3 regions of the Streptococcus sp. 1643 genome follow, and region 1 is predicted to be linked to each of the others. Evidence: predicted binding sites of a transcription regulator. Region 1 holds the regulator's gene; each other region holds the start of a gene.

Region 1 (6,975 bases):
CCACAATGGCAATAGTTGGTAAGGCCATGTTTTCTCACTTTCTACAATAACTTTTTCTGTTCTAGATTCTTCCGAGTTGAACGAGGTTCGGCTTGACCAAACTGCTCTGCCAAACGTTGACTCCAAGAGGTCGACGCACGCGCACCAGCATAGTCTGCCTGTACTTTGTCATAGTCCAAAATCGCCGCTACTGGCTGTTCTTGGTATTCTTCTTCAAATACCACTTGGTTCAAAGGCAGTCTTGGTTTGACCTCGTGTTGTTGATCTGGCACGCCAAGGGCAATCCCAAAAACAGGGTAGGTATAGTCAGGCAGGTTAAAAAGCGCTGCCACTTCTTCTGACTTGTAACGGACTAAACCGATGATAACACCACCATATCCCAGACTCTCCGCTGCAAGCAAGGTATTTTGACCAGCAAGCGCAGCGTCCACAGACGTGATAAGGAGACCTTCCACTCCTTGAGGTTGAAAAGTGTCCGTATGAAGGCTTGCTCCCTTTTCAGCTCGATTCAAGTCACCAACAAAGAGCAAAAAGGCTGCTGACTGGCGAATGGCTTCCTGGGGAACCAGTTCATAAAGAGCATCTTTCTTCTCTTGACTGCGCACAAGAATCACAGAGTAGGATTGGAAATTTTTCCAAGACGACGCCATTTGTCCAGCAGTCAAAATCTCTTCCAAGTCTGCCTGAGGAATCTCTTGCTCCTTAAAGCGACGAACTGAAGTATGAGCTTTCATCAGTTTAATGGTTTCTGTCATCGGCGATTTTCTCCTTCTAGTCTTGTCTCCTCAGCCAAATAACGGATTCGTTCCATAACCCGTCTAGCTTCCCAAGTCTCATCATTTCCATTCTTTCCTTTGGCAAAATGTTTTTCCAAATCTTGGAAATTAAAGTTGGAAGTAAAGAAGGTTGGCAAATCTTCCTGCATGCGGTACTGAAGAATGACTTGGAGAATCTCATCACGCACCCAAGGAGTCGACTGCTCTGCACCAATATCATCCAAGACCAGAACTTCTGCTAACTTGATGTCATCCACCAAGGTCTTCACAGAGCCTTCACCGATGGCATTTTTCACATCAATGACAAAACTTGGATAATGGAGAATAGTTGTTGATGCCCCACGTTTTTCAGATAGGTCATGAGCTAAGGCTGCCATCATGAAACTCTTTCCAACACCAAAATCTCCGTAAAGATAGAGGCCTTTTCGGATACTTGGGTAAAGGTCAACAAAGGAATAGAGTCTCTCAAAAATCGGCAAGCGTCCTAGATCATCCAGGTCAATCTGAGCCAATTTCGCTTTCTTGAGACTGGCTGGTAGATTGATCAACTTAAGACGATTCTTAATTGCAGCCTCTTTTTCTGCTGCGATTAGTTCTGGTGTTTCTTCATAAGACACATCCGCATAGCCGTGATTCATAACCAAGATAGGCTTGTAGCCACGCGCTATATAGTCCGCATCCCCACGAAGAAACTTATCCCGTTCTGTGATATATTGGTTGAACTTGGAGATGCTACGATTCAACTCCTCTGGACTGAGGGATTCTTTCTGGATAAAAGCCGCTACATCGGGGTCCTTCATGATCTGCTGGACCAAGTCCTGATACTGAAAACGACTTGTCTGACGTTTGATTACATCACCAACGCTTTCCATCTAGTCTCCTCCTTCTTCTAATCGGGCTAACATTTCTTGTTTTTTACGTTCTAGTTCCAGACGAGTTTCCTCACTGGTTTGATTCTTGTATTCGGGATTGCTCCACTTGGGAACATTTGTCTTAGTCGAGCTAGTTTTCGATTTTTGGTCTTCTTGGCCTTTTTGCTGACGTTCTCGAATCCGAAGCACAGCTTCTTCTGCTGTTCGAATTTTTTGATAAGCATAGTCATTTGCGACCTTCATGGCATATTTTTCATTGACATTAGCCGAATCAACCTTGTTAAAGGTTAGAAGCAAGACGATATTGATGACTTCGTCCAACAAGCCTAAAGACGCCATCTGGTGAAGGAGTTCTCTTTCACTTTGGGTGATGTTTCCCTTACGTGTTTGCTTGATTTCGGCTAAAAATTCTAGAGGAGTTTTATTTTTGGCTTCCCTGATAATGGTCATTTCTTTGGAGCTAAAGTCAGAAGATGCTGGTTTTTGTGCTATCTTTTCACGCATGCGTTTGACTGAAATAACCTGAGCCACCGCTGTCGCCTTAGCTAATTGATAGGTTTCAAACCAGGTCCATTTTTTTTCGTCTGCGATGGCAAACAATTCCAAAACATCTGCCTGCTCGTCTTCAAAACGCAAGCCATCTCGAGCCATCAGCCGCTGGAAATGTTCCAAATCAAAATCGTTTTTTAACTTGCTTTTAGACTCGCTTGGTGTCACTTCTTCAGTCAGGGTTGGAAATACTTGACTCAAAGAAACAGAGAAAGCTTCCCCCTCACTTGGAGCCTGCTTCATAGCAGAAACAGCTGTATCCCCAATCTTTTTCTCCAATAATCTACTATAGACAGAATGACTTAAAAAATCCTGACTGGAGAGGGGAGAATGAAGCTGCAATTCATAAGTTTCCCCCTTTTGATAAAGGGTCAATAAATCCAAAGCAGATAAGATTTTAAAGGATTGGAGCAAGGTCGGCATGCCAAAGTTTAAGTGGTTGAGGATGTGGGAAAAGAGGTGTTCCTTTTGTCCACCATCCCAAAAGGTAATGGCATATAGATAGAGGCTCAGTGCCTCCTGACCGATAATCGGGAGGTAGCACTGCACCAGAGAAGAGGTATCTTGCGACACCCGATTATTCTTTAGAAAAGAAAAACGGTCATTTGGCTTCATTTATTTTTCCTTTTTCTTTTTTGAGGACTGGGTGATTTGCTGGAGCAGACTCTCCAACTCACTCACATCCTTAAAGCTACGGTAAACACTGGCAAAACGAACATAGGTAATCTCATCAAGCTCTGCCAATTCTTCCATGACTAAAGACCCAATGTATTCGCTTTGGATCTCATTCTCACTGCGACTACGGAGTTTTTGCTCGATGCGATTGACCACCATGCCGATTTCATCACTCGAAACAGGGCGTTTCTGGGCTGAGCGAATAATCCCATTAAAGATTTTATCTCTCGAAAACTGCTCTCGTGTACCGTCTTTTTTGACGACAACCAGCGTTCTTTCTTCTACTCGTTCATAGGTTGTAAAACGATGCTGACACTCGTCGCACTCACGTCTTCGACGGATGGTATTTCCTTCTTCGGCTTGTCGACTATCAACAACACTAGACTTGGTAGCCCCACATTTTGGACAACGCATGCATTTCCCTCCTTGTCGTTTTCTTTTCATTATACCATTTTTTGAGCAATTCCCAAAACAATTCTTATTTTTACTTGACAAGTTTTTTGTTTTATTGTATTATTTAATTAGAACAAAGAAGACAAAGAAAGGAGACTATGATGTCCTGGTCATTTGATAATACAAAACCGATTTATTTACAGATTATGGAAAAAATCAAATTACAGATTGTTTCCCATGAACTGGAACCTAACCAACAGCTCCCAACCGTGAGAGATTTGGCGAGTGAGGCTGGGGTCAATCCCAATACCATTCAGCGCGCCTTGTCTGACCTCGAACGTGAAGGATTTGTATACAGCAAGCGGACAACTGGTCGATTTGTCACCGAGGATTTAGACCTCATCCTTCAGTCCCGCAAACAACTTTCCGAGGAGCAACTGCAACAATTCGTCTCTTGCATGCTTCAATTTGGCTACAAAAAAGAAGAACTGCCAAATGTATTAAGCGACTATATTAAAGGAGTTTAAGACTATGACACTACTAGCACTTGAAAATGTAACAAAATCATATGGAGCAACCGCGGCACTTGACAATATCTCACTAGAAATCTCAGCCGGAAAGATTGTCGGGCTCCTTGGACCAAACGGATCCGGGAAAACAACCCTAATCAAACTAATCAATGGCCTCCTTCAACCAAATAAAGGACGTGTCCTCATTAACGGACAGGATCCAAGTCCTGCTACCAAAGCGATCGTTTCCTATCTGCCAGACACAACCTACCTCAATGAAGAGATGAAGGTTAAGGATGCTCTAACCTATTTTAAAACCTTCTATCAGGATTTCAATCTCGAAAGAGCCCAACACCTTTTAGCCGATCTCGGTATTGATGAAAACAGTCGCCTCAAGAAACTATCAAAAGGAAACAAGGAAAAGGTCCAACTCATCTTGGTTATGAGCCGTGAAGCCCGCCTCTACGTTCTGGACGAACCAATCGGAGGCGTGGATCCGGCGGCCCGTGATTATATCCTCAATACCATCATCAATAACTACTCACCAACTTCTACGGTGCTGATTTCAACCCACTTGATTTCAGATATTGAGCCAATCTTGGATGAGATCATCTTCCTCAAAGACGGGAAAGTCGTCCGCCAAGGAAATGTTGATGATATTCGTTACGAGTCAGGTGAATCAATTGACCAGCTCTTCCGCCAGGAATTTAAAGCCTAAGCAAAGGAGATTATTATGTTTTGGAATCTAGTTCGTTATGAATTTAAAAATGTCAATAAATGGTATCTGGCACTATACGGTGCTGTACTTGCAATTTCAGTTTTGATTGGAGCTTTTATTAGCAGTCTTAGCCAGAGTTACAATCCTAACAATGCTGCTTATTTCATCTTCTTTTTAGTACTAGTTTTTGGAGGACTCAGCGTCACTCTTTGGATTGCAACAATCTTTTTAATCATCCGAAGATTCAAGGGTAGTGTTTATGACCGCCAAGGGTATTTAACCCTGACCTTGCCTGTCTCTGAGCACCAAATCATCATCGCAAAACTTTTAGGTGGTCTTGTCTGGTCTATCTTAAGTTATATTGTTTTTATCTTGAGTATATTGATTATCTTCTTCTTAACACCTATAGAAAAAGACTTCACTGCCCTCTATAACTTCATTTCCCCTTATCTCAGCTACGGCTGGCTGTATGCCCTATCACTGTTTGTCGGTTCAATCGCATGGATTTTATCCATTTACCTCTCCATTTCTATCGGGCAACTCTTTAACGAGTATCGAACAGCCATGGGAATTCTAGCCTATATCGTCATTGCCATCGTCATTGGTTATGTTTCTCTCTTCTTCAGAATTGAAAATGACTTTAACGTGATGGCTGGTACAGAAATCTTGCGCGATCTCTTTTTATCGGCTATCTACTATCTCGGAACCTACTATATCTTGAAAAACAAGGTTAATTTGCAATAAAAAATGCCCAGCTAGAAAGCTGGGTTTTTCTTTAACTCAATATCAAACTGGCTACGATGGGGCTGACAAAGACGTAGAGAATACCAGTGACACCGATAGCCAAGCCACCCATGGCTCCTGCTACCGATCCGTATCGAAAGGCGGTTCCCGTTCCGACAGCATGACCTGTTCCTCCAAGAGAAAGTCCCACAGCCACTGGGTCATCGATCTTCAACCATTTCAAAAGGGTTGGTCCGATTACACTAGTTAGAATCCCAGTTGCCACTACGACGACCAAGGTTACAGTTGTTAATCCTTGCAATTTTTCTGTGATTCCCACTGCCATGGCGGTTGTCACTGACTTGGGAAAGAGAGAAATGGCTAGGAAAAAGTCCATGCCAAATATTTTCGCTACTATGGCAGTGAAACAAGTATTGACAACTACTGCTAACAGACTACCAAAGAGAATACTCCGAGCATGATGCTTCATCAGGTGAAAACTCTTATAAAGCGGAATCCCTAAAGCCACGGTCGATGGGACAATCAAGTTGTTCAGATAAACCCCACCTTGGTAATAATCTTGATAAGAAATACCCGTCGCCTTAAGGAAAATAATGATAAAAATGGCTGACAAAAGCAGGGGCGTTGTCAATGGATGGGGAAAACGTCTGTAAATCAGCATTCCTACTAGATAGGCTAGGATAGATAATGCAATCCCAAATAGAGGATTGGAAACAAATTCGCTCATTTGGCATCTCCTTTCTCATAATCTCCCTCAAATCGTCTCTTGATAAACTGAACCACTAGAGCGATGAGGATAATATTGATGACAGCCGCAAAAAAGACAATCAAGACGATAGGCAAAAGATAAGGAGCAATCACATCAAACTTTTCCATGATACCCACTGCTGGTGGCAAAAAGAGAATGGTCATATTGGCCAGCAAGAAATTCCCGACCATATTGACATGTCTGGTTCTCAGCCACTTGAACTGTAAGGCTAGAAAGAGAATAATCAAGCCGATAATACTGCCTGGGATGGGCAGATGAAAGAAACTAGAAATTCCCTCTCCGATAAGAGAAATCACAAAGAGAATCATTAATTGAACATATAATTTCATCCTAAACTCCACGAAATAGACTTCTTGCATACCAGTTTACTCTTTTTTCAGAAAATTTCAAGGAAATATTGAAATTCTTCTCTCTTGCAAGGATTAGTTAAAAGTAGTATAATCATTGCATGCGCAATCATCTTGTATTGTAGAGACAATCAGTAATGACTTTGTGACTTTACTTTGAAAAGAAAGGAGAAAGCAATGACCTATTTGGAAAAGTGGTTTGACTACAACCGCCGTCAAAAGGAAATGGAAGCCTTGTTGGAAGAAACTATTGCCCAGCAGAGCGAACAAAGGTTGACCTTGAAAGAGTTTTACCTACTCTACTATCTGGACCTAGCCGATGAAAAATCTTTACGACAGATTGACCTGCCCGATAAACTCCATCTCAGTCCGAGCGCTGTTTCTCGAATGGTGGCTCGCCTGGAAGAGAAAAACTGTGGTTTGCTTAGTCGCAGATGTTGCGATCAGGATAGACGGGCTAGCTTTATCTGCCTGACTGACGAGGGACAGACAACCTTAGCTTACCTGCAAAAGGCTGTCGAAGAAAGACTGGAGACGAGTCTTGATTTCATTTCATAATCAGATTTTTTAAAAAAGTTGCGTGCGCAATCATTTTTCTTGACATTCCTCTTTTCAAGGAGTAC
Region 2 (6,975 bases), 620 kb from region 1:
TGTAATCAATGATTCGCCCTTTACTAAGCTCCTCACTTTTCCATTCACCTGGTTTTGGTATATTCCATGTCATCCTTCTACTCCAAATCTATCCAGTAACGTTCTACGCCATTGCGAATATCCTCAAAGAGTCCGCCATTTGCAACAATCACCGCCCTACTAGCAGGATTTTCCGTACTACAGGTCACAAGTGCTTTTTTGATGTTCTTTTCCTTGCCAAATTGCAGACCTTGTCTGAGGGCTTCTTTGGCATAACCTTTGCCTCTTTCAGATGGACGAATGGAGTAGCCAATATGGCCCCCATTTTCTAGTAAGTAGTCATTTAATCGGAGACGAAGGTTGAGAAAGCCAAGAGCCTGGCCTGCTACGTCAAAACTAACCAGCTGGATAGCAGGAACCCAGTTTTCAGGAATATTGAGTCCCGCTTCCGCTTGAAGATTTTCTTCTAGCCACTCTTCATAAACAAAATTGTTGGCGTTCCAAAACCCACCATCGTGGGCTGATTGAGTCTGTTCAAACTCTGCCATCATCTCTAAAACTGTTTCTTTATCTGCCAATATCGGTCTGCGTAGTTCCATATTCCCCTCCCACCTAAGAGAAAAGTGAGAGCAGACTCTCACTTTTATTTTTTCTTGTTCTTGTTTAAAAACTGTTCTCTGAGGTTGAGCAAGCGTTCTTTTTTACCTGTTCCACCTTTCGAGTGTTTCTCGTGATAACGGGTCACTTGTGCGCGTCCCTTATCGTCTAATTGGTATTTCCCCATTCCATTTCCTTCTAATTTGTTACTTCATGTCCTGCTGTTTTAATAGTTGAACCGTTCATGTGTTTGACACGCGCAGCGATTTCCTTGTGGCGTCCGTTAACCATCGGACGTGCTTGAGGATTTCCCAGATAACCACACGTACGTTTGACCACATCTACTGTTTTAGGGTCGCTATTGCCACAGTTGGGACAAGCAAATCCTCTCTCAGTTGGTTCAAAATCCCCTTCAAAGTCGCACTTGTAGCAACGATCAATCGGAGTATTGGTCCCTAGATAACCGACACGGTCATAGGCATAGTCCCAAACAGCTTCCAAGGCTTTAGGATTTTGTTGAAGAACTGGATACTCACAATAATGGATGAAACCACCTGACGCACCTGCTTCTGGATAAACTTTCTCAAAGTCTAATTTTTCAAACGGTGTTGGATTTTTCCGGACATCGTAGTGGAACGAGTTGGTGTAGTATTCCTTATCCGTGATGTCAGGAATAGAGCCGAACTTCTCTGTATCCAAACGACAAAAACGGTCCGTCAAACTTTCGGATGGTGTTGAGTAGATAGAGAAATGGTAATCATATTGATCTGACCACTCTTCTACACGTCGTTTCATATCACGAATGATGTCAAGCGTGAATTCCTTGGCTTCAGGATTGCTTTCCCAGCTATTACCAAAGAAGACCGTCGCCACTTCATACAAACCGATATAGCCTAGAGAAATAGTTGCACGGCGATTCTTAAAGAGTTGGTCTACACTTTCTTCTTTTCCGAGACGGCGGCCGAAGGCTCCATACTGATAAAGGATAGGGGCATTTGCTGGTGTTGCTTCCTTGGTTCGTTCGACACGATAAACCAGAGCATCCTCCGCGATGTTCATTCGCTCGTTGAAGATTTCCCAGAACTTGTTCAAGTCACCATCGGACTCGAGAGCGATACGAGGCAGATTGACTGTCACAACACCTAGATTCATACGACCTGAATTGACCTCAACACCATTTTCATCTTTCCAGCCTTGAAGGAAAGAACGGCATCCCATAGGAACCTTGAAGGAGCCTGTCAGCTCGATAATCTTATCATAGGACAAGACATCTGGGTACATCCGCTTGGTTGCACACTCAAGAGCCAACTGTTTGATGTCGTAGTTAGGTGAACCTTTCTCTAAGTTGAGTCCTCTTTTTAGCGTAAAGATGAGTTTAGGGAAGATGGCTGTTCGATGTTCTGAACCCAGACCCTTGATACGAATGGTCAAAATAGCTTTTTGAATTTCACGCTCAAAACGATTGGTTCCCAGACCAAAACCTAGCGAAGTAAAAGGTGTTTGGCCATTTGAAGTGAAGAGGGTGTTGATTTCATACTCGAGAGATTGCATGGCATCGTAGATGTCCTTTTGCGTTTTCTTCCAAGCATAATCTTCCCGTTTATCAGGCAGGACCCACTCTTCCGCATCCTTGAGGTGTTTCTGGTAATTCTTCTCTGCATACGGAGCTAAGACTTCATCGATACGGTCAGCTGAGCAGCCCCCGTACTGGCTAGAAGCGACATTGGCGATGATTTGTGAAATTTGAGCTGTCGCAGTCTGGATAGACTTAGGACTCTCTACCTCTGCATTGCCAATCTTAAAACCATTTTCCAACATGCCTTTAAAATCAATCAAACAGCAGTTGGTCATAGGAGTGTAGGGGCTGTAGTCCAAGTCATGATAGTGGATATCCCCTTTTTGGTGAGCATTGGCTACGTGCTTAGGAAGCATTTGCAGTCCGATTGATTTCCCAACAATCCCCGCTGTCAAATCACGTTGGGTGTTGAAGACATCGCTATCTTTATTGGCATTTTCATTGACAACTGCTTGATCTTTATTGAGGAGCTTATGGATACTAAAGTTGATATCTGTCGCTTTTGAGCGCTCAAAATCCCTTTGTGTCCGATAAGTGATATACTCCTCAGCTAGCGCATATTCTTTGGCTTCAAGGAGTTCATGTTCTACGACATTTTGAATTTCGTAAATCTTGACACCTTGAGGGAAGCGGCTGTGAATTTCCGTCACGATTCTTTCAACTAGACCATTTAGGCGTTTTTCTACTAGAGGCGTAACGTCCATAACCTTTTCCGCCGCCTTGTGGAGAGCCTTGTCAATCTTGTCTACATCAAACACCACACGTCTACCATCTCGTTTTTCAACGAACAAGGTGGGAACGGTTGCAAGCTTTTCTTCTAATACAATCATATCCATGCTCTTTTCTAAAATGTTGTTCTATGAAGTATTATACCACTCTAAAAATAAAAATCAATATCTTGTGTTAAAAATCCTAAAATTTTTAAAATTCCACAAGATATTGATTTTTTGTTATTTTGATTTATAAAGTTTGAACTCGCTAGTATCTGTCTGAACAAGCTCATAGTTTTCACTGAGCCAGCTCTCTACATCTGACCACAAGGCAACTTTTTGATTGACCAAAATCATCTTCGGTTGATTCTCTTTCAGGTCATTCATCAGTTTGGTTTTATTTTCATCGCTTGCAGTATAAAGTGTTGGAGTTGATAGAGAAGTCGGCGCCAAGCGTTCACTTGCACGGTAGAAATCAGGACGATCATCCCAAGCATAGACACGATCCTCAGAACTCGTTTGTTGTTTGACCACGCTGGCAAGACGTTCTCTCTCCTGATAAGCCGCTGGGTGAGAAAGGTAGCGACTCACGATAGGAAGAACAATGAGATAGGCAAGGGCAATCAGTGGTAGATAGAAATTTCCTTTAAGGAAAGAAGTTTGTTTCTCACGTCTTCTTCTACGACGACTCCCTCCTTCAGAAACATCTTCCTTGATTCCTGTCAGAAGGAGCAAGACCAAGAAAGGAATTAGCACCACAAGACGAGTACCGTTGATAGGTTCTTTGGAGAGAATCAAGATTCCCAAAGAAACCAACAATCCCAAGCTAGCAGCAATTGAGAGGGCATATTGCTTGGCTGGTTTTGACTGGAACAAGCCTGCAAAGAGCAAACCAAGGAAACCTAATCCAATAGCAAGCAAGCCATAGAAGGCTGCATTTTCAAGCAAATGCGAGTTCGAAAAGAGGCTAAGAGTATTTACCGGATACAAGGTCTGGCTAATGGCATCTCCAAAACTACCTGTCCACACTGTATAGTAGCCTAAAGGATAGAATAAGAGTGAAAATCCTAGGGCTGACGCAAAGAACTGATATAGGCCATGAACAAAGTGACCTTTGCCTAGATTAAAGCCGATAATACCCAAGGCCAGTACAGCCGCAAACAAGGCGGTTGGGATTGACGCAAGGAAGAAAGCAAGTGCAAGGCTCATCCCCACTCGTACAAATCCTTTGTCGTCCTTTGGAAAAGCTAGATAATTTGTAACGATACTCAATGAATAAAATAGGAAAGGCAGAGCTAGCAAGAGAGCATAACCGCCACCAAAAGCGAGGCCTGCTACAAGCAAGTATAAAATAAAGACAACTCGCTTCGCTTCTTTTTCTTGACCGACAAGAGTATCCGCAGCCTTAAAAAGAATAATACCTGCTCCAAACAAAGCCAACCACTCAACCAAAGCAAGCAGAATACTTCCTAGGGAAAGATAGGTTAGCAAGTAATAGAGCAATCCATTCGTTCCAAAGTAATCTGTATACATTTGACCATTTTGATGCAAGGCCCAACCGGTATAAAGATCCTGACTTTGTTGCGGACTGATTAAACCAAAAATAAAAGGCAGGGCAACCGAAATGGCTGTGGCTACTAAACTCCAAAGCAAAATACTAAAAAAGGGAATGGGAGCTCCTTCTCGTTTTTCTGGCACTGACCAGTCTTGGTAATGAGATTCTTCTTGTTTCTCATCTATTTTCCCGTATACGTTCATTCAATTTCTCCTCTAAGTTTATCTGTTTTAGTATATCAAAATCTTACAGGAATGTCAGCTTGGGATTGATATTTGCTGAATTTCTTATCCAATAACGCAAAGCGTTCGATTTCACGAAAACGATGAAATCGACTATTACTATACTCTCTGATAAAATCATCATCTTCTAGATTAAGCATGGTTTTCTCCTTTACTTATCTATTCGTAAGAAGACAAAAAAGATCCAGCCTTGGGCTAGATCTTGGTCGATAGTTAGAGCATAGGTGCAAACAACTGGACAATTTCCTTGATTAGGCTTTGATACCAGCTGGTTTTGATGGTGTGAGGATAAATTTCTTGAGAAACTTTAAAAATTTCTTCGAAGTCCCTTTCAATATCGATGATGGACTGCGTTCTATAAAGTAAGACGGCATTTTCATAGTGGTGGAGCAAGCTACGATAGTCAAAATTGATGGTCCCCACAGTAGCCGCCTCTCCATCGACAAGCATTTGCTTGCTATGAAGGAATCCCGGACTGTACTCATAAATACGAACCCCTGCAGATAACAAGTCTGGATAGGCTCCTCGAGTAACCAATTGGATGACCTTCTTATCTGGGATACAAGGCGTCACGATTCGCACATCTACCCCTCTCAACGCTGCATTTTTGATACTTTCGGTGAGATCATAGTCAGCAATCAGATAGGGTGTCGTGATATAAACATAGTCTGTAGCTTGATTGATAAGATTTTGATAGACCGTTTTTCCAACTTGAGCTCTGTAGATGGGTTTTGGCCCACTACTATAGGGAATACAGAGCCCCATCCCATCTTTGGGCTGATTTTCGAGATGGTATTGGTCAAAGTCACTAATCTCCCCACGGTTGATATACCATGCAGATAAAAAGAGTCTAGTAAAAGCCTTAACTGCCGGTCCATCCAGACGAATACCGCTATCCTTCCAATAACCAAAGCGTTCGATATGGTTGATATACTCATCGGCCAGATTGACACCACCTGTATAGGCAATTTGACCATCGATAATCATGATTTTACGGTGATCACGGTTGTTATAAGCAACGGTCAAACGTGGAATCACCTTATTAAATTTGTGGGCTTCAATCCCTCGACCACGAAGCTGGATGGTGTAATCTCCAGGCAAGGTTGCCATACAACCAATATCATCATAGAGAAGCTTCACCTCTACTCCTTGAGCTGCCTTTTCTTCCAAAATCTCCAAAATACTATTCCACATCAAACCTTCTTCGATGATATAGTATTCGAGAAAGATAAACTTCTCAGCTTTCTTGAGATCCTCTAGCATCTGATGCCACATGCTTTCACCAGATGCAAAAAATTGTGTATCCGTTCGATCATAGACATCGGCATTCGTGTCCATGCTGAGGAGTGATTTGATAACGCCGTAAGCCGACTTGTCTTGTTCCTTTAACTCCAAACGGAGGGCTCTGCTATTGTCCTCTCGATCAACCATTGATTGGAGCTGCTTTAGCTGCTTCATTTCCTTTTTAGATAAACGACGCTCTCCAAACATAATATAGAGTAAGGGGCCAAACACTGGTACAAAGGCTACTAACAGCCATGTTACCTTACTCTCAGGATTCATAGATCGATTGACAATCGATACAATGGTCGCTAAACTCACTAAAATGACTAGGATAATCCAGACAATTGGAGCCATCTGGCCTAGATAGAGAAACAAACCAAAGACGATAAACAACTCTGCCAACATGATTGTAATACTAAAACCATATTTGGACATGAGTAGCTGCATTTTTCTAGCTGTCATAAATCCCCTTCCTTTTCTAACATTCTCCTTAACTGCTTGATAAACTCATGTTTCTACTAGTATACCTCAGTTCAAGGGTAGATGGCAACCGTTTACCTTTTTCTATGCAAACTATTCCAAAAACTGCAAGATTTCTATACTACACCCACACTATATGAAGCGCTGCCCCTCTTATCTTTTTAACTAGGGTATTAAGAGGCTTAAAAAGAACTACCAAAATGATAGTTCTTTCCAATATTATTTATATTTTTCAATATCGCACAAATCCTATGACAGTCGCTATTGAAGTTGTAGAAGGTAAAGCTGAAACCTTAATTCCAAACTTCTATTTAAATTTGAGATCCTATTTTGTTAAGACCACTCGGTCAGATGCCTCTCGGTCCATGTCATCGATAATCATTTGATTACCATTAACCGCGTAAATTTTAACATCATCTCCGATAATGACACGTTGATTTTCTGGCTCAAAGCTGACTTGCTTGATTTCCTTATCTCCATCTGGTTCGACCTCAGTCCATGTACCAGTTTTGCCTGTTACAACAAGAGTGATCTGGTCGTTCTCATCTTTTC
Region 3 (6,975 bases), 430 kb from region 1:
ATGACATCTTCGATGGCATTCCAGTTAATGGCTTTGTAGTAAGTTTCCATTTGAAATCTCTTTCTGTATGTAATAATGCGATTGCCGAATCATCTCTATTTTATCATAGTCTGAGAAGAGTATCGCACAAAAAGTCGGAAGCCCGACTTTTTAGTTTTTCATAGTATAGATGCTTATTCCAGTCTAATACGGTGATTGAATTACTAATCTGAGAAAATGTGGTTGCTTCAGATAAAAATTAAATCACACAACTTTCACATTGATTTGCGCCGACTTCTCCACCGTCGTCGGTAAAGGTACGGACGTAGTAGATAGACTTGATACCCTTGTTAAAGGCATAGTTACGAAGGATAGATAGGTCACGTGTCGTTTGTTTGTTTTCTTTCTTCCATTCGTAAAGACCTTTTGGAATGTCGCTACGCATGAAGAGAGTGAGTGAAAGCCCTTGGTCCACGTGCTCTGTTGCAGCAGCGTAAACATCAATCACCTTGCGCATATCCATGTCGTAAGCAGAAGTGTAGTAAGGGATAGTATCTGTTGACAAACCTGCAGCTGGATAGTAGATTTTACCAATTTTCTTTTCTTGACGTTCTTCGATACGTTGTGTAATCGGGTGGATAGAAGCAGAAACGTCGTTGATGTAGCTGATAGAACCATTTGGCGCTACAGCAAGGCGGTTTTGGTGATAAAGTCCATCTGCTTGAACCTTTTCGCGAAGTTCAGCCCAATCAGCAGCACTTGGAATAAAGACATCTTTGAAGAGTTCTTTAACACGGTCTGATTTTGGAACAAATTCACCAGTTACATACTTGTTGAAGTAGCTTCCGTTAGCATAATCTGATTTTTCAAAGTTGTGGAAGGTGATACCACGTTCGCGGGCGATATTGTTTGATTCTACCAAGGTCCAGTAGTTCATAAGCATAAAGTAGATGCTAGTGAATTCAACAGACTCAGCTGATCCATATTCGATGAGTTGTTGGGCAAGGTAACTATGAAGCCCCATGGCACCAAGACCAAAGGTGTGAGCCAAACTGTTTCCGTGGTCGATAGTAGGAACAGCTACGATGTGTGAACTATCTGTAACGAAAGTTAAAGCACGAACCATCGCACGGATAGAACGACCAAAGTCAGGTGAAGTCATCATGTTGACCACGTTGGTTGATCCAAGGTTACATGAAACGTCCGTTCCCATTTGAAGGAATTCTTGAGCATCGTTGATTAAGCTTGGTTCTTGAACTTGAAGAATCTCAGAACACAAGTTACTCATGATAATCTTTCCATCAACAGGATTTGCACGGTTAGCCGTATCAATGTTGACGACATAAGGGTAACCAGATTCTTGTTGCAATTTAGAGATTTCAGTTTCCAAATCACGCGCCTTGATTTTTGTCTTGCGGATATTTGGATTTGCGACCAATTCATCGTATTTTTCAGTGATGTCAATGTAGTTGAACGGTACACCATACTCAAGCTCTACAGAGTATGGGCTAAAGAGATACATTTCTTCATTTTTACGAGCTAATTCGTAGAATTTATCGGGCACCACAACTCCAAGTGAGAGGGTCTTAACACGAACCTTTTCATCGGCATTTTCTTTCTTAGTTGAAAGGAAAGAGATGATATCTGGGTGAAAGACATTGAGGTAGACAACCCCAGCACCTTGACGCTGACCCAATTGGTTAGAGTAAGAGAAGCTGTCTTCGAAAAGTTTCATAACTGGTACGACACCAGAAGCAGCACCTTCATAACCTTTGATAGGAGCTCCAGCTTCACGAAGGTTGCTGAGGGAAATTCCCACACCACCACCGATACGTGAAAGTTGAAGGGCTGAGTTGATAGAACGTCCGATAGAGTTCATATCATCGGTTACTTGAATCAAGAAACAAGATACCAACTCCCCACGACGAGCACGGCCAGCATTCAAGAAGGAAGGAGTAGCAGGTTGGTAGCGTTGGTGGATGATTTCATTGGCAATATCAGTCGCAATGGCTTTATCCCCGTCTGCAAAGTAAAGTGCATTAAAGAAGACACGGTCTTCCATACTTTCAAGGTAATATTCACCGTCATTAGTCTTCAAGGCATACTGGTTGTAAAACTTATAGGCAGCCATGAATGATTTGAATTGGAAGTTTTGATCCTTGATAAATTGATGCAATTCTTCCAAAAACTCTGGACGGTATTTCTTAAGAAATGCAGTTTCAATGTAGTTGTGTTCAATGAGGTAGTTGATTTTATCAGTGATTGAATCAAAAACCATGGTATTTGGAACTACATTTTCTTTAAAGAAGGCATCCAAGGCTTCCTTATCTTTATGAAGCATGATTTGTCCATTGACAGGACGGTTGATTTCGTTATTGAGACGGAAGTAAGTTACGTCCTCAAGATGTTTTAATCCCATAAAATTTCCCTTATCTAATTACAAAAGAAAGGCCTCTAAGTTAGCCCTAGAAGCAATCTCTTCTGGATGATGTACTAAGATTATGCTAATTGTTTCAGTTTTCCTGGTTGGAAGCCTGAAAAGATTTCAGTTGGTGTTTGGATAACAGGAGCAGCGCTGAAACCGAGCTCTTTAACTTGATCGATGTACTCTGGTTGCTCATCGAGATTGATCTCACGATAAGCGACATTGTTGCTGTCCAAGAAACGCTTGGTCATCTTACATTGGACACAGTTGTTTTTAGAATAAACGGTTACCATTTTCGTAACTCCTCTTTCAAATATAGATTACTTTCTTAGTATATCAGAAAAAAAAACTTTGTCAAACTTTTTAAACTAAATCTTGTGCTAAAAAGTTACAGTTTCAAAAACAAAGCACAATATATAGTGTTTTGTCGGAGTGTAAAATTGGGTTTTCATTGAACTATCAAAGTTTATCAAAACAAAAAAACTATATACTGTATATTGGTAAGATAAATAGAAGATTTTCAGCAAGTTATCTGAAAGGAAATAGAAGAAAGTCCATAAAACACTTGAAAAATAATCTAGAAGGTGATATAATACAGTCTTGTAAGGGTTATCACATATAATCCAAAAAAGAAATAACTAAAGGAGAGTCAAACTATGGCTTCTAAAGATTTCCACGTAGTGGCAGAAACAGGTATTCACGCACGTCCAGCAACATTGTTGGTTCAAACAGCTAGCAAATTTGCTTCAGATATCACTCTTGAATACAAAGGTAAATCAGTAAACCTTAAATCTATCATGGGTGTTATGAGTCTTGGTGTTGGCCAAGGTGCTGACGTTACAATTTCAGCTGAAGGTGCAGATGCTGACGACGCAATCGCTGCTATCACTGAAACTATGGAAAAAGAAGGATTGGCATAAGGAAAATGACAGAAATGCTTAAAGGAATCGCAGCATCTGACGGTGTTGCAGTTGCAAAAGCATATCTACTCGTTCAACCGGATTTGTCATTTGAGACTATTACAGTCGAAGATACAAACGCAGAAGAAGCTCGCCTTGATGCCGCTCTACAAGCATCACAAGACGAGCTTTCTGTTATTCGTGAGAAAGCAGTAGGTACGCTTGGTGAAGAAGCTGCTCAAGTATTTGACGCTCACTTAATGGTTCTTGCTGACCCAGAAATGATCAGCCAAATCAAGGAAACAATCCGTGCGAAGAAAGTGAATGCAGAAGCAGGTCTGAAAGAAGTTACAGATATGTTTATCACTATCTTTGAAGGCATGGAAGACAACCCATACATGCAAGAACGCGCAGCGGATATCCGCGACGTGACAAAACGTGTATTGGCAAACCTCCTTGGTAAAAAATTGCCAAACCCAGCTTCTATCAATGAAGAAGTGATCGTGATTGCGCATGACTTGACTCCTTCAGATACAGCTCAATTGGACAAAAACTTTGTAAAAGCTTTTGTAACAAACATTGGTGGACGTACAAGTCACTCAGCTATCATGGCACGTACACTTGAAATTGCAGCAGTATTGGGTACAAACAACATCACTGAAATCGTTAAAGACGGTGACCTTCTTGCCGTTAACGGTATCACAGGTGAGGTTATTATCAATCCAACAGATGAGCAAGCGGCTGAATTCAAGGCTGCTGGTGAAGCTTATGCGAAACAAAAAGCTGAATGGGCTCTCTTGAAAGATGCTAAAACAGTAACTGCTGATGGCAAACACTTTGAATTGGCTGCCAACATCGGTACTCCAAAAGACGTTGAAGGTGTCAATGACAACGGTGCTGAAGCTGTTGGTCTTTATCGTACAGAGTTCTTGTACATGGATTCTCAAGACTTCCCAACAGAAGACGAGCAGTACGAAGCTTACAAGGCTGTACTTGAAGGAATGAACGGTAAACCTGTTGTCGTTCGTACAATGGATATCGGTGGAGATAAGGAACTTCCTTACTTCGATATGCCTCACGAAATGAACCCATTCCTTGGATTCCGTGCCCTTCGTATCTCTATCTCTGAGACTGGAGATGCTATGTTCCGCACACAAATCCGTGCCCTTCTTCGTGCGTCTGTTCACGGTCAATTGCGTATCATGTTCCCAATGGTTGCGCTCTTGAAAGAATTCCGTGCAGCGAAAGCAGTCTTTGACGAAGAAAAAGCAAACCTTCTTGCTGAAGGTGTTGCAGTTGCGGATAATATCCAAGTTGGTATCATGATCGAAATCCCAGCAGCAGCAATGCTTGCAGACCAATTTGCTAAAGAAGTTGACTTCTTCTCAATTGGTACAAACGACTTGATCCAATACACAATGGCAGCAGACCGTATGAACGAGCAAGTTTCATACCTTTACCAACCATACAACCCATCAATCCTTCGTTTGATTAACAACGTTATCAAAGCAGCTCACGCTGAAGGTAAATGGGCTGGTATGTGTGGTGAGATGGCTGGTGACCAACAGGCTGTTCCACTTCTTGTCGGAATGGGCTTGGATGAGTTCTCTATGTCAGCAACATCAGTACTTCGTACACGTAGCTTGATGAAGAAACTCGATACAGCTAAGATGGAAGAGTACGCAAACCGTGCCCTTACAGAATGCTCAACAATGGAAGAAGTTCTTGAACTTCAAAAAGAATACGTTAATTTTGATTAATCGAAAAGTCCTTGCAACCCAGTTGCAGGGATTTTTTTAAGAACTTTCAAGAAAATCTTTCTTATATAAACTCCATTCTAGAGAAAGTAGTGGTCAGAACAAAAATACTTAACTGGTTCATAAAATTCTTGACAAGTTGCAAATTTAGGAGTAAACTATTAACCAGTTAAGTAATAGAGAGGAGTTTCTGCAATTTAGAAATGAATTGCAAATAGAAATATTAAAAAAGAAAGTGAGTTTCAATGAAAATTAATAAAAAATACCTTGCTGGTTCTGCGGCAGCTTTAATTTTAAGTGTTTGCTCTTACGAGTTGGGACTGTATCAAGCTAGAACAGTCAAAGAAAATAATCGTGTTTCCTATATAGATGGAAAACAAGCAGCGCAGAAAACGGAAAATCTGACTCCTGATGAGGTCAGTAAAAAAGAAGGCATCAATGCCGAACAAATCGTCATCAAGATAACAGACCAGGGATATGTCACTTCTCATGGAGACCACTATCATTATTACAATGGGAAGGTTCCTTATGACGCTATCATCAGTGAAGAGTTGCTGATGAAGGATCCAAACTACCAGCTCAAGGACGAGGATATTGTCAGTGAAATCAAGGGCGGTTATGTTATCAAGGTAGATGGAAAATACTATGTTTACCTTAAGGATGCTGCATATGCGGATAATGTCCGTACGAAAGAAGAAATCAATCGGCAAAAACAAGAACATAGTCAGCATCGTGAAAGAGGGACTTCAGCAAACGATGGTGCGGTAGCCTTGGCACGTTCACAGGGACGCTACACCACAGATGATGGTTACATCTTTAATGCATCCGATATCATTGAAGATACTGGTGATGCTTATATCGTTCCTCATGGCGACCATTACCATTACATTCCTAAGAGCGAGTTATCAGCCAGCGAATTGGCTGCTGCAGAAGCCTTTCTATCTGGAAAAGGTGGCCAATTAAGTACGGTTGAATACCGTTCAAGCAGGGGAGAAACAAGATCTAGTGTGAGAACTAGTTCATCTGAAACTCCTCAAAATCCTGCAACAGCTCCGGAGAGCCAAAATGAGGATTTAGCTAGTCTTCTTCAAGAATTATACGCTTTGCCACTTAGCCAACGTCATGTGGAATCTGATGGATTGGTATTTGACCCAGCACAGATTATAAAACGTACTGCCAATGGTGTGGCAGTTCCTCATGGAGATCATTTCCATTTCATTCCTTATTCACAAATGTCTGCTTTGGAAGAAAAATTGGCTCGAAATTTACCAATTGGAGGTCAGCCAGTTCAAAGTCATTCTGACAATACGAAACCAAGCAGTACAGATAAACCAAGTTCAACACCAAGTTCACCGATTAAATCAAACTTTAATCTCAATACGCAGGCACCAAATCGAGGAACTGGAGGCGCTTATACAACGGATGATGGGTATGTCTTTAGTCCGACAGATGTGATTGAAGATACAGGTGACGCTTTTGTTGTACCGCACGGCAATCATTTTCACTATATACCTAAGAGTGATTTGTCAGCAGGAGAATTGGCTGCAGCCCAAGCCTATTGGAATGGTAAACAGGGTTCTCATTCTTCTACAAGCTCAAGTAAATCAAGTAGTGATAATGCTAAACCAGCCCAACCAAGTTTGACAGAGACTCCAAACCTGACTGTCACCCCAACATATCATCAAAATCAAGGGGAAGATATCCCAACACTTTTAAGTGAATTGTATGCCAAACCTTTATCAGAACGCCATGTGGAATCTGATGGATTAGTCTTTGATCCGGCACAAATCATCAAACGTACAGCTAATGGTGTAGCAGTGCCTCACGGAGACCATTATCACTTTATTCCTTATTCACAAATGTCACCGCTGGAAGAAAAATTGGCTCGTATGATAGCTATTAAGGGACAAAATGG

What was found. The regulator NrdR, encoded in region 1, represses ribonucleotide reductase genes. The targets are predictions, from matches to a motif close to ACACNATATATNGTGT.
Region 2: the regulator NrdR is predicted to act here: its motif matches at 3,041-3,056, upstream of nrdD (anaerobic ribonucleoside-triphosphate reductase).
Region 3: the regulator NrdR is predicted to act here: its motif matches at 2,812-2,827, upstream of nrdH (glutaredoxin-like protein NrdH).

The regions. Positions count from the first base shown of each region.
Region 1 covers NZ_CP040231.1:423,818-430,792, reverse strand. Annotated here, with positions in the region: gene der (ribosome biogenesis GTPase Der) at 1-28, opposite strand, end outside; gene FD735_RS02525 (NADPH-dependent oxidoreductase) at 42-755, opposite strand; gene dnaI (primosomal protein DnaI) at 752-1,648, opposite strand; gene FD735_RS02515 (DnaD domain protein) at 1,649-2,812, opposite strand; gene nrdR (transcriptional regulator NrdR) at 2,813-3,286, opposite strand; gene FD735_RS02505 (GntR family transcriptional regulator) at 3,427-3,792, shown strand; gene FD735_RS02500 (ABC transporter ATP-binding protein) at 3,797-4,492, shown strand; gene FD735_RS02495 (hypothetical protein) at 4,508-5,236, shown strand; gene FD735_RS02490 (LrgB family protein) at 5,268-5,963, opposite strand; gene FD735_RS02485 (CidA/LrgA family protein) at 5,960-6,334, opposite strand; gene FD735_RS02480 (MarR family winged helix-turn-helix transcriptional regulator) at 6,530-6,910, shown strand.
Region 2 covers NZ_CP040231.1:1,705,768-1,712,742, forward strand. Annotated here, with positions in the region: gene nrdG (anaerobic ribonucleoside-triphosphate reductase activating protein) at 1-73, opposite strand, end outside; gene FD735_RS08830 (GNAT family N-acetyltransferase) at 78-578, opposite strand; gene FD735_RS08835 (hypothetical protein) at 623-763, opposite strand; gene nrdD (anaerobic ribonucleoside-triphosphate reductase) at 775-2,982, opposite strand; gene FD735_RS08845 (damage-inducible protein CinA) at 3,103-4,620, opposite strand; gene FD735_RS09830 (hypothetical protein) at 4,656-4,799, opposite strand; gene cls (cardiolipin synthase) at 4,873-6,405, opposite strand; gene FD735_RS08855 (SP_0198 family lipoprotein) at 6,749-6,975, opposite strand, start outside.
Region 3 covers NZ_CP040231.1:855,962-862,936, forward strand. Annotated here, with positions in the region: gene nrdF (class 1b ribonucleoside-diphosphate reductase subunit beta) at 1-50, opposite strand, end outside; gene nrdE (class 1b ribonucleoside-diphosphate reductase subunit alpha) at 239-2,398, opposite strand; gene nrdH (glutaredoxin-like protein NrdH) at 2,479-2,697, opposite strand; gene FD735_RS04585 (phosphocarrier protein HPr) at 3,061-3,324, shown strand; gene ptsP (phosphoenolpyruvate--protein phosphotransferase) at 3,330-5,063, shown strand; gene FD735_RS04595 (pneumococcal-type histidine triad protein) at 5,306-6,975, shown strand, end outside.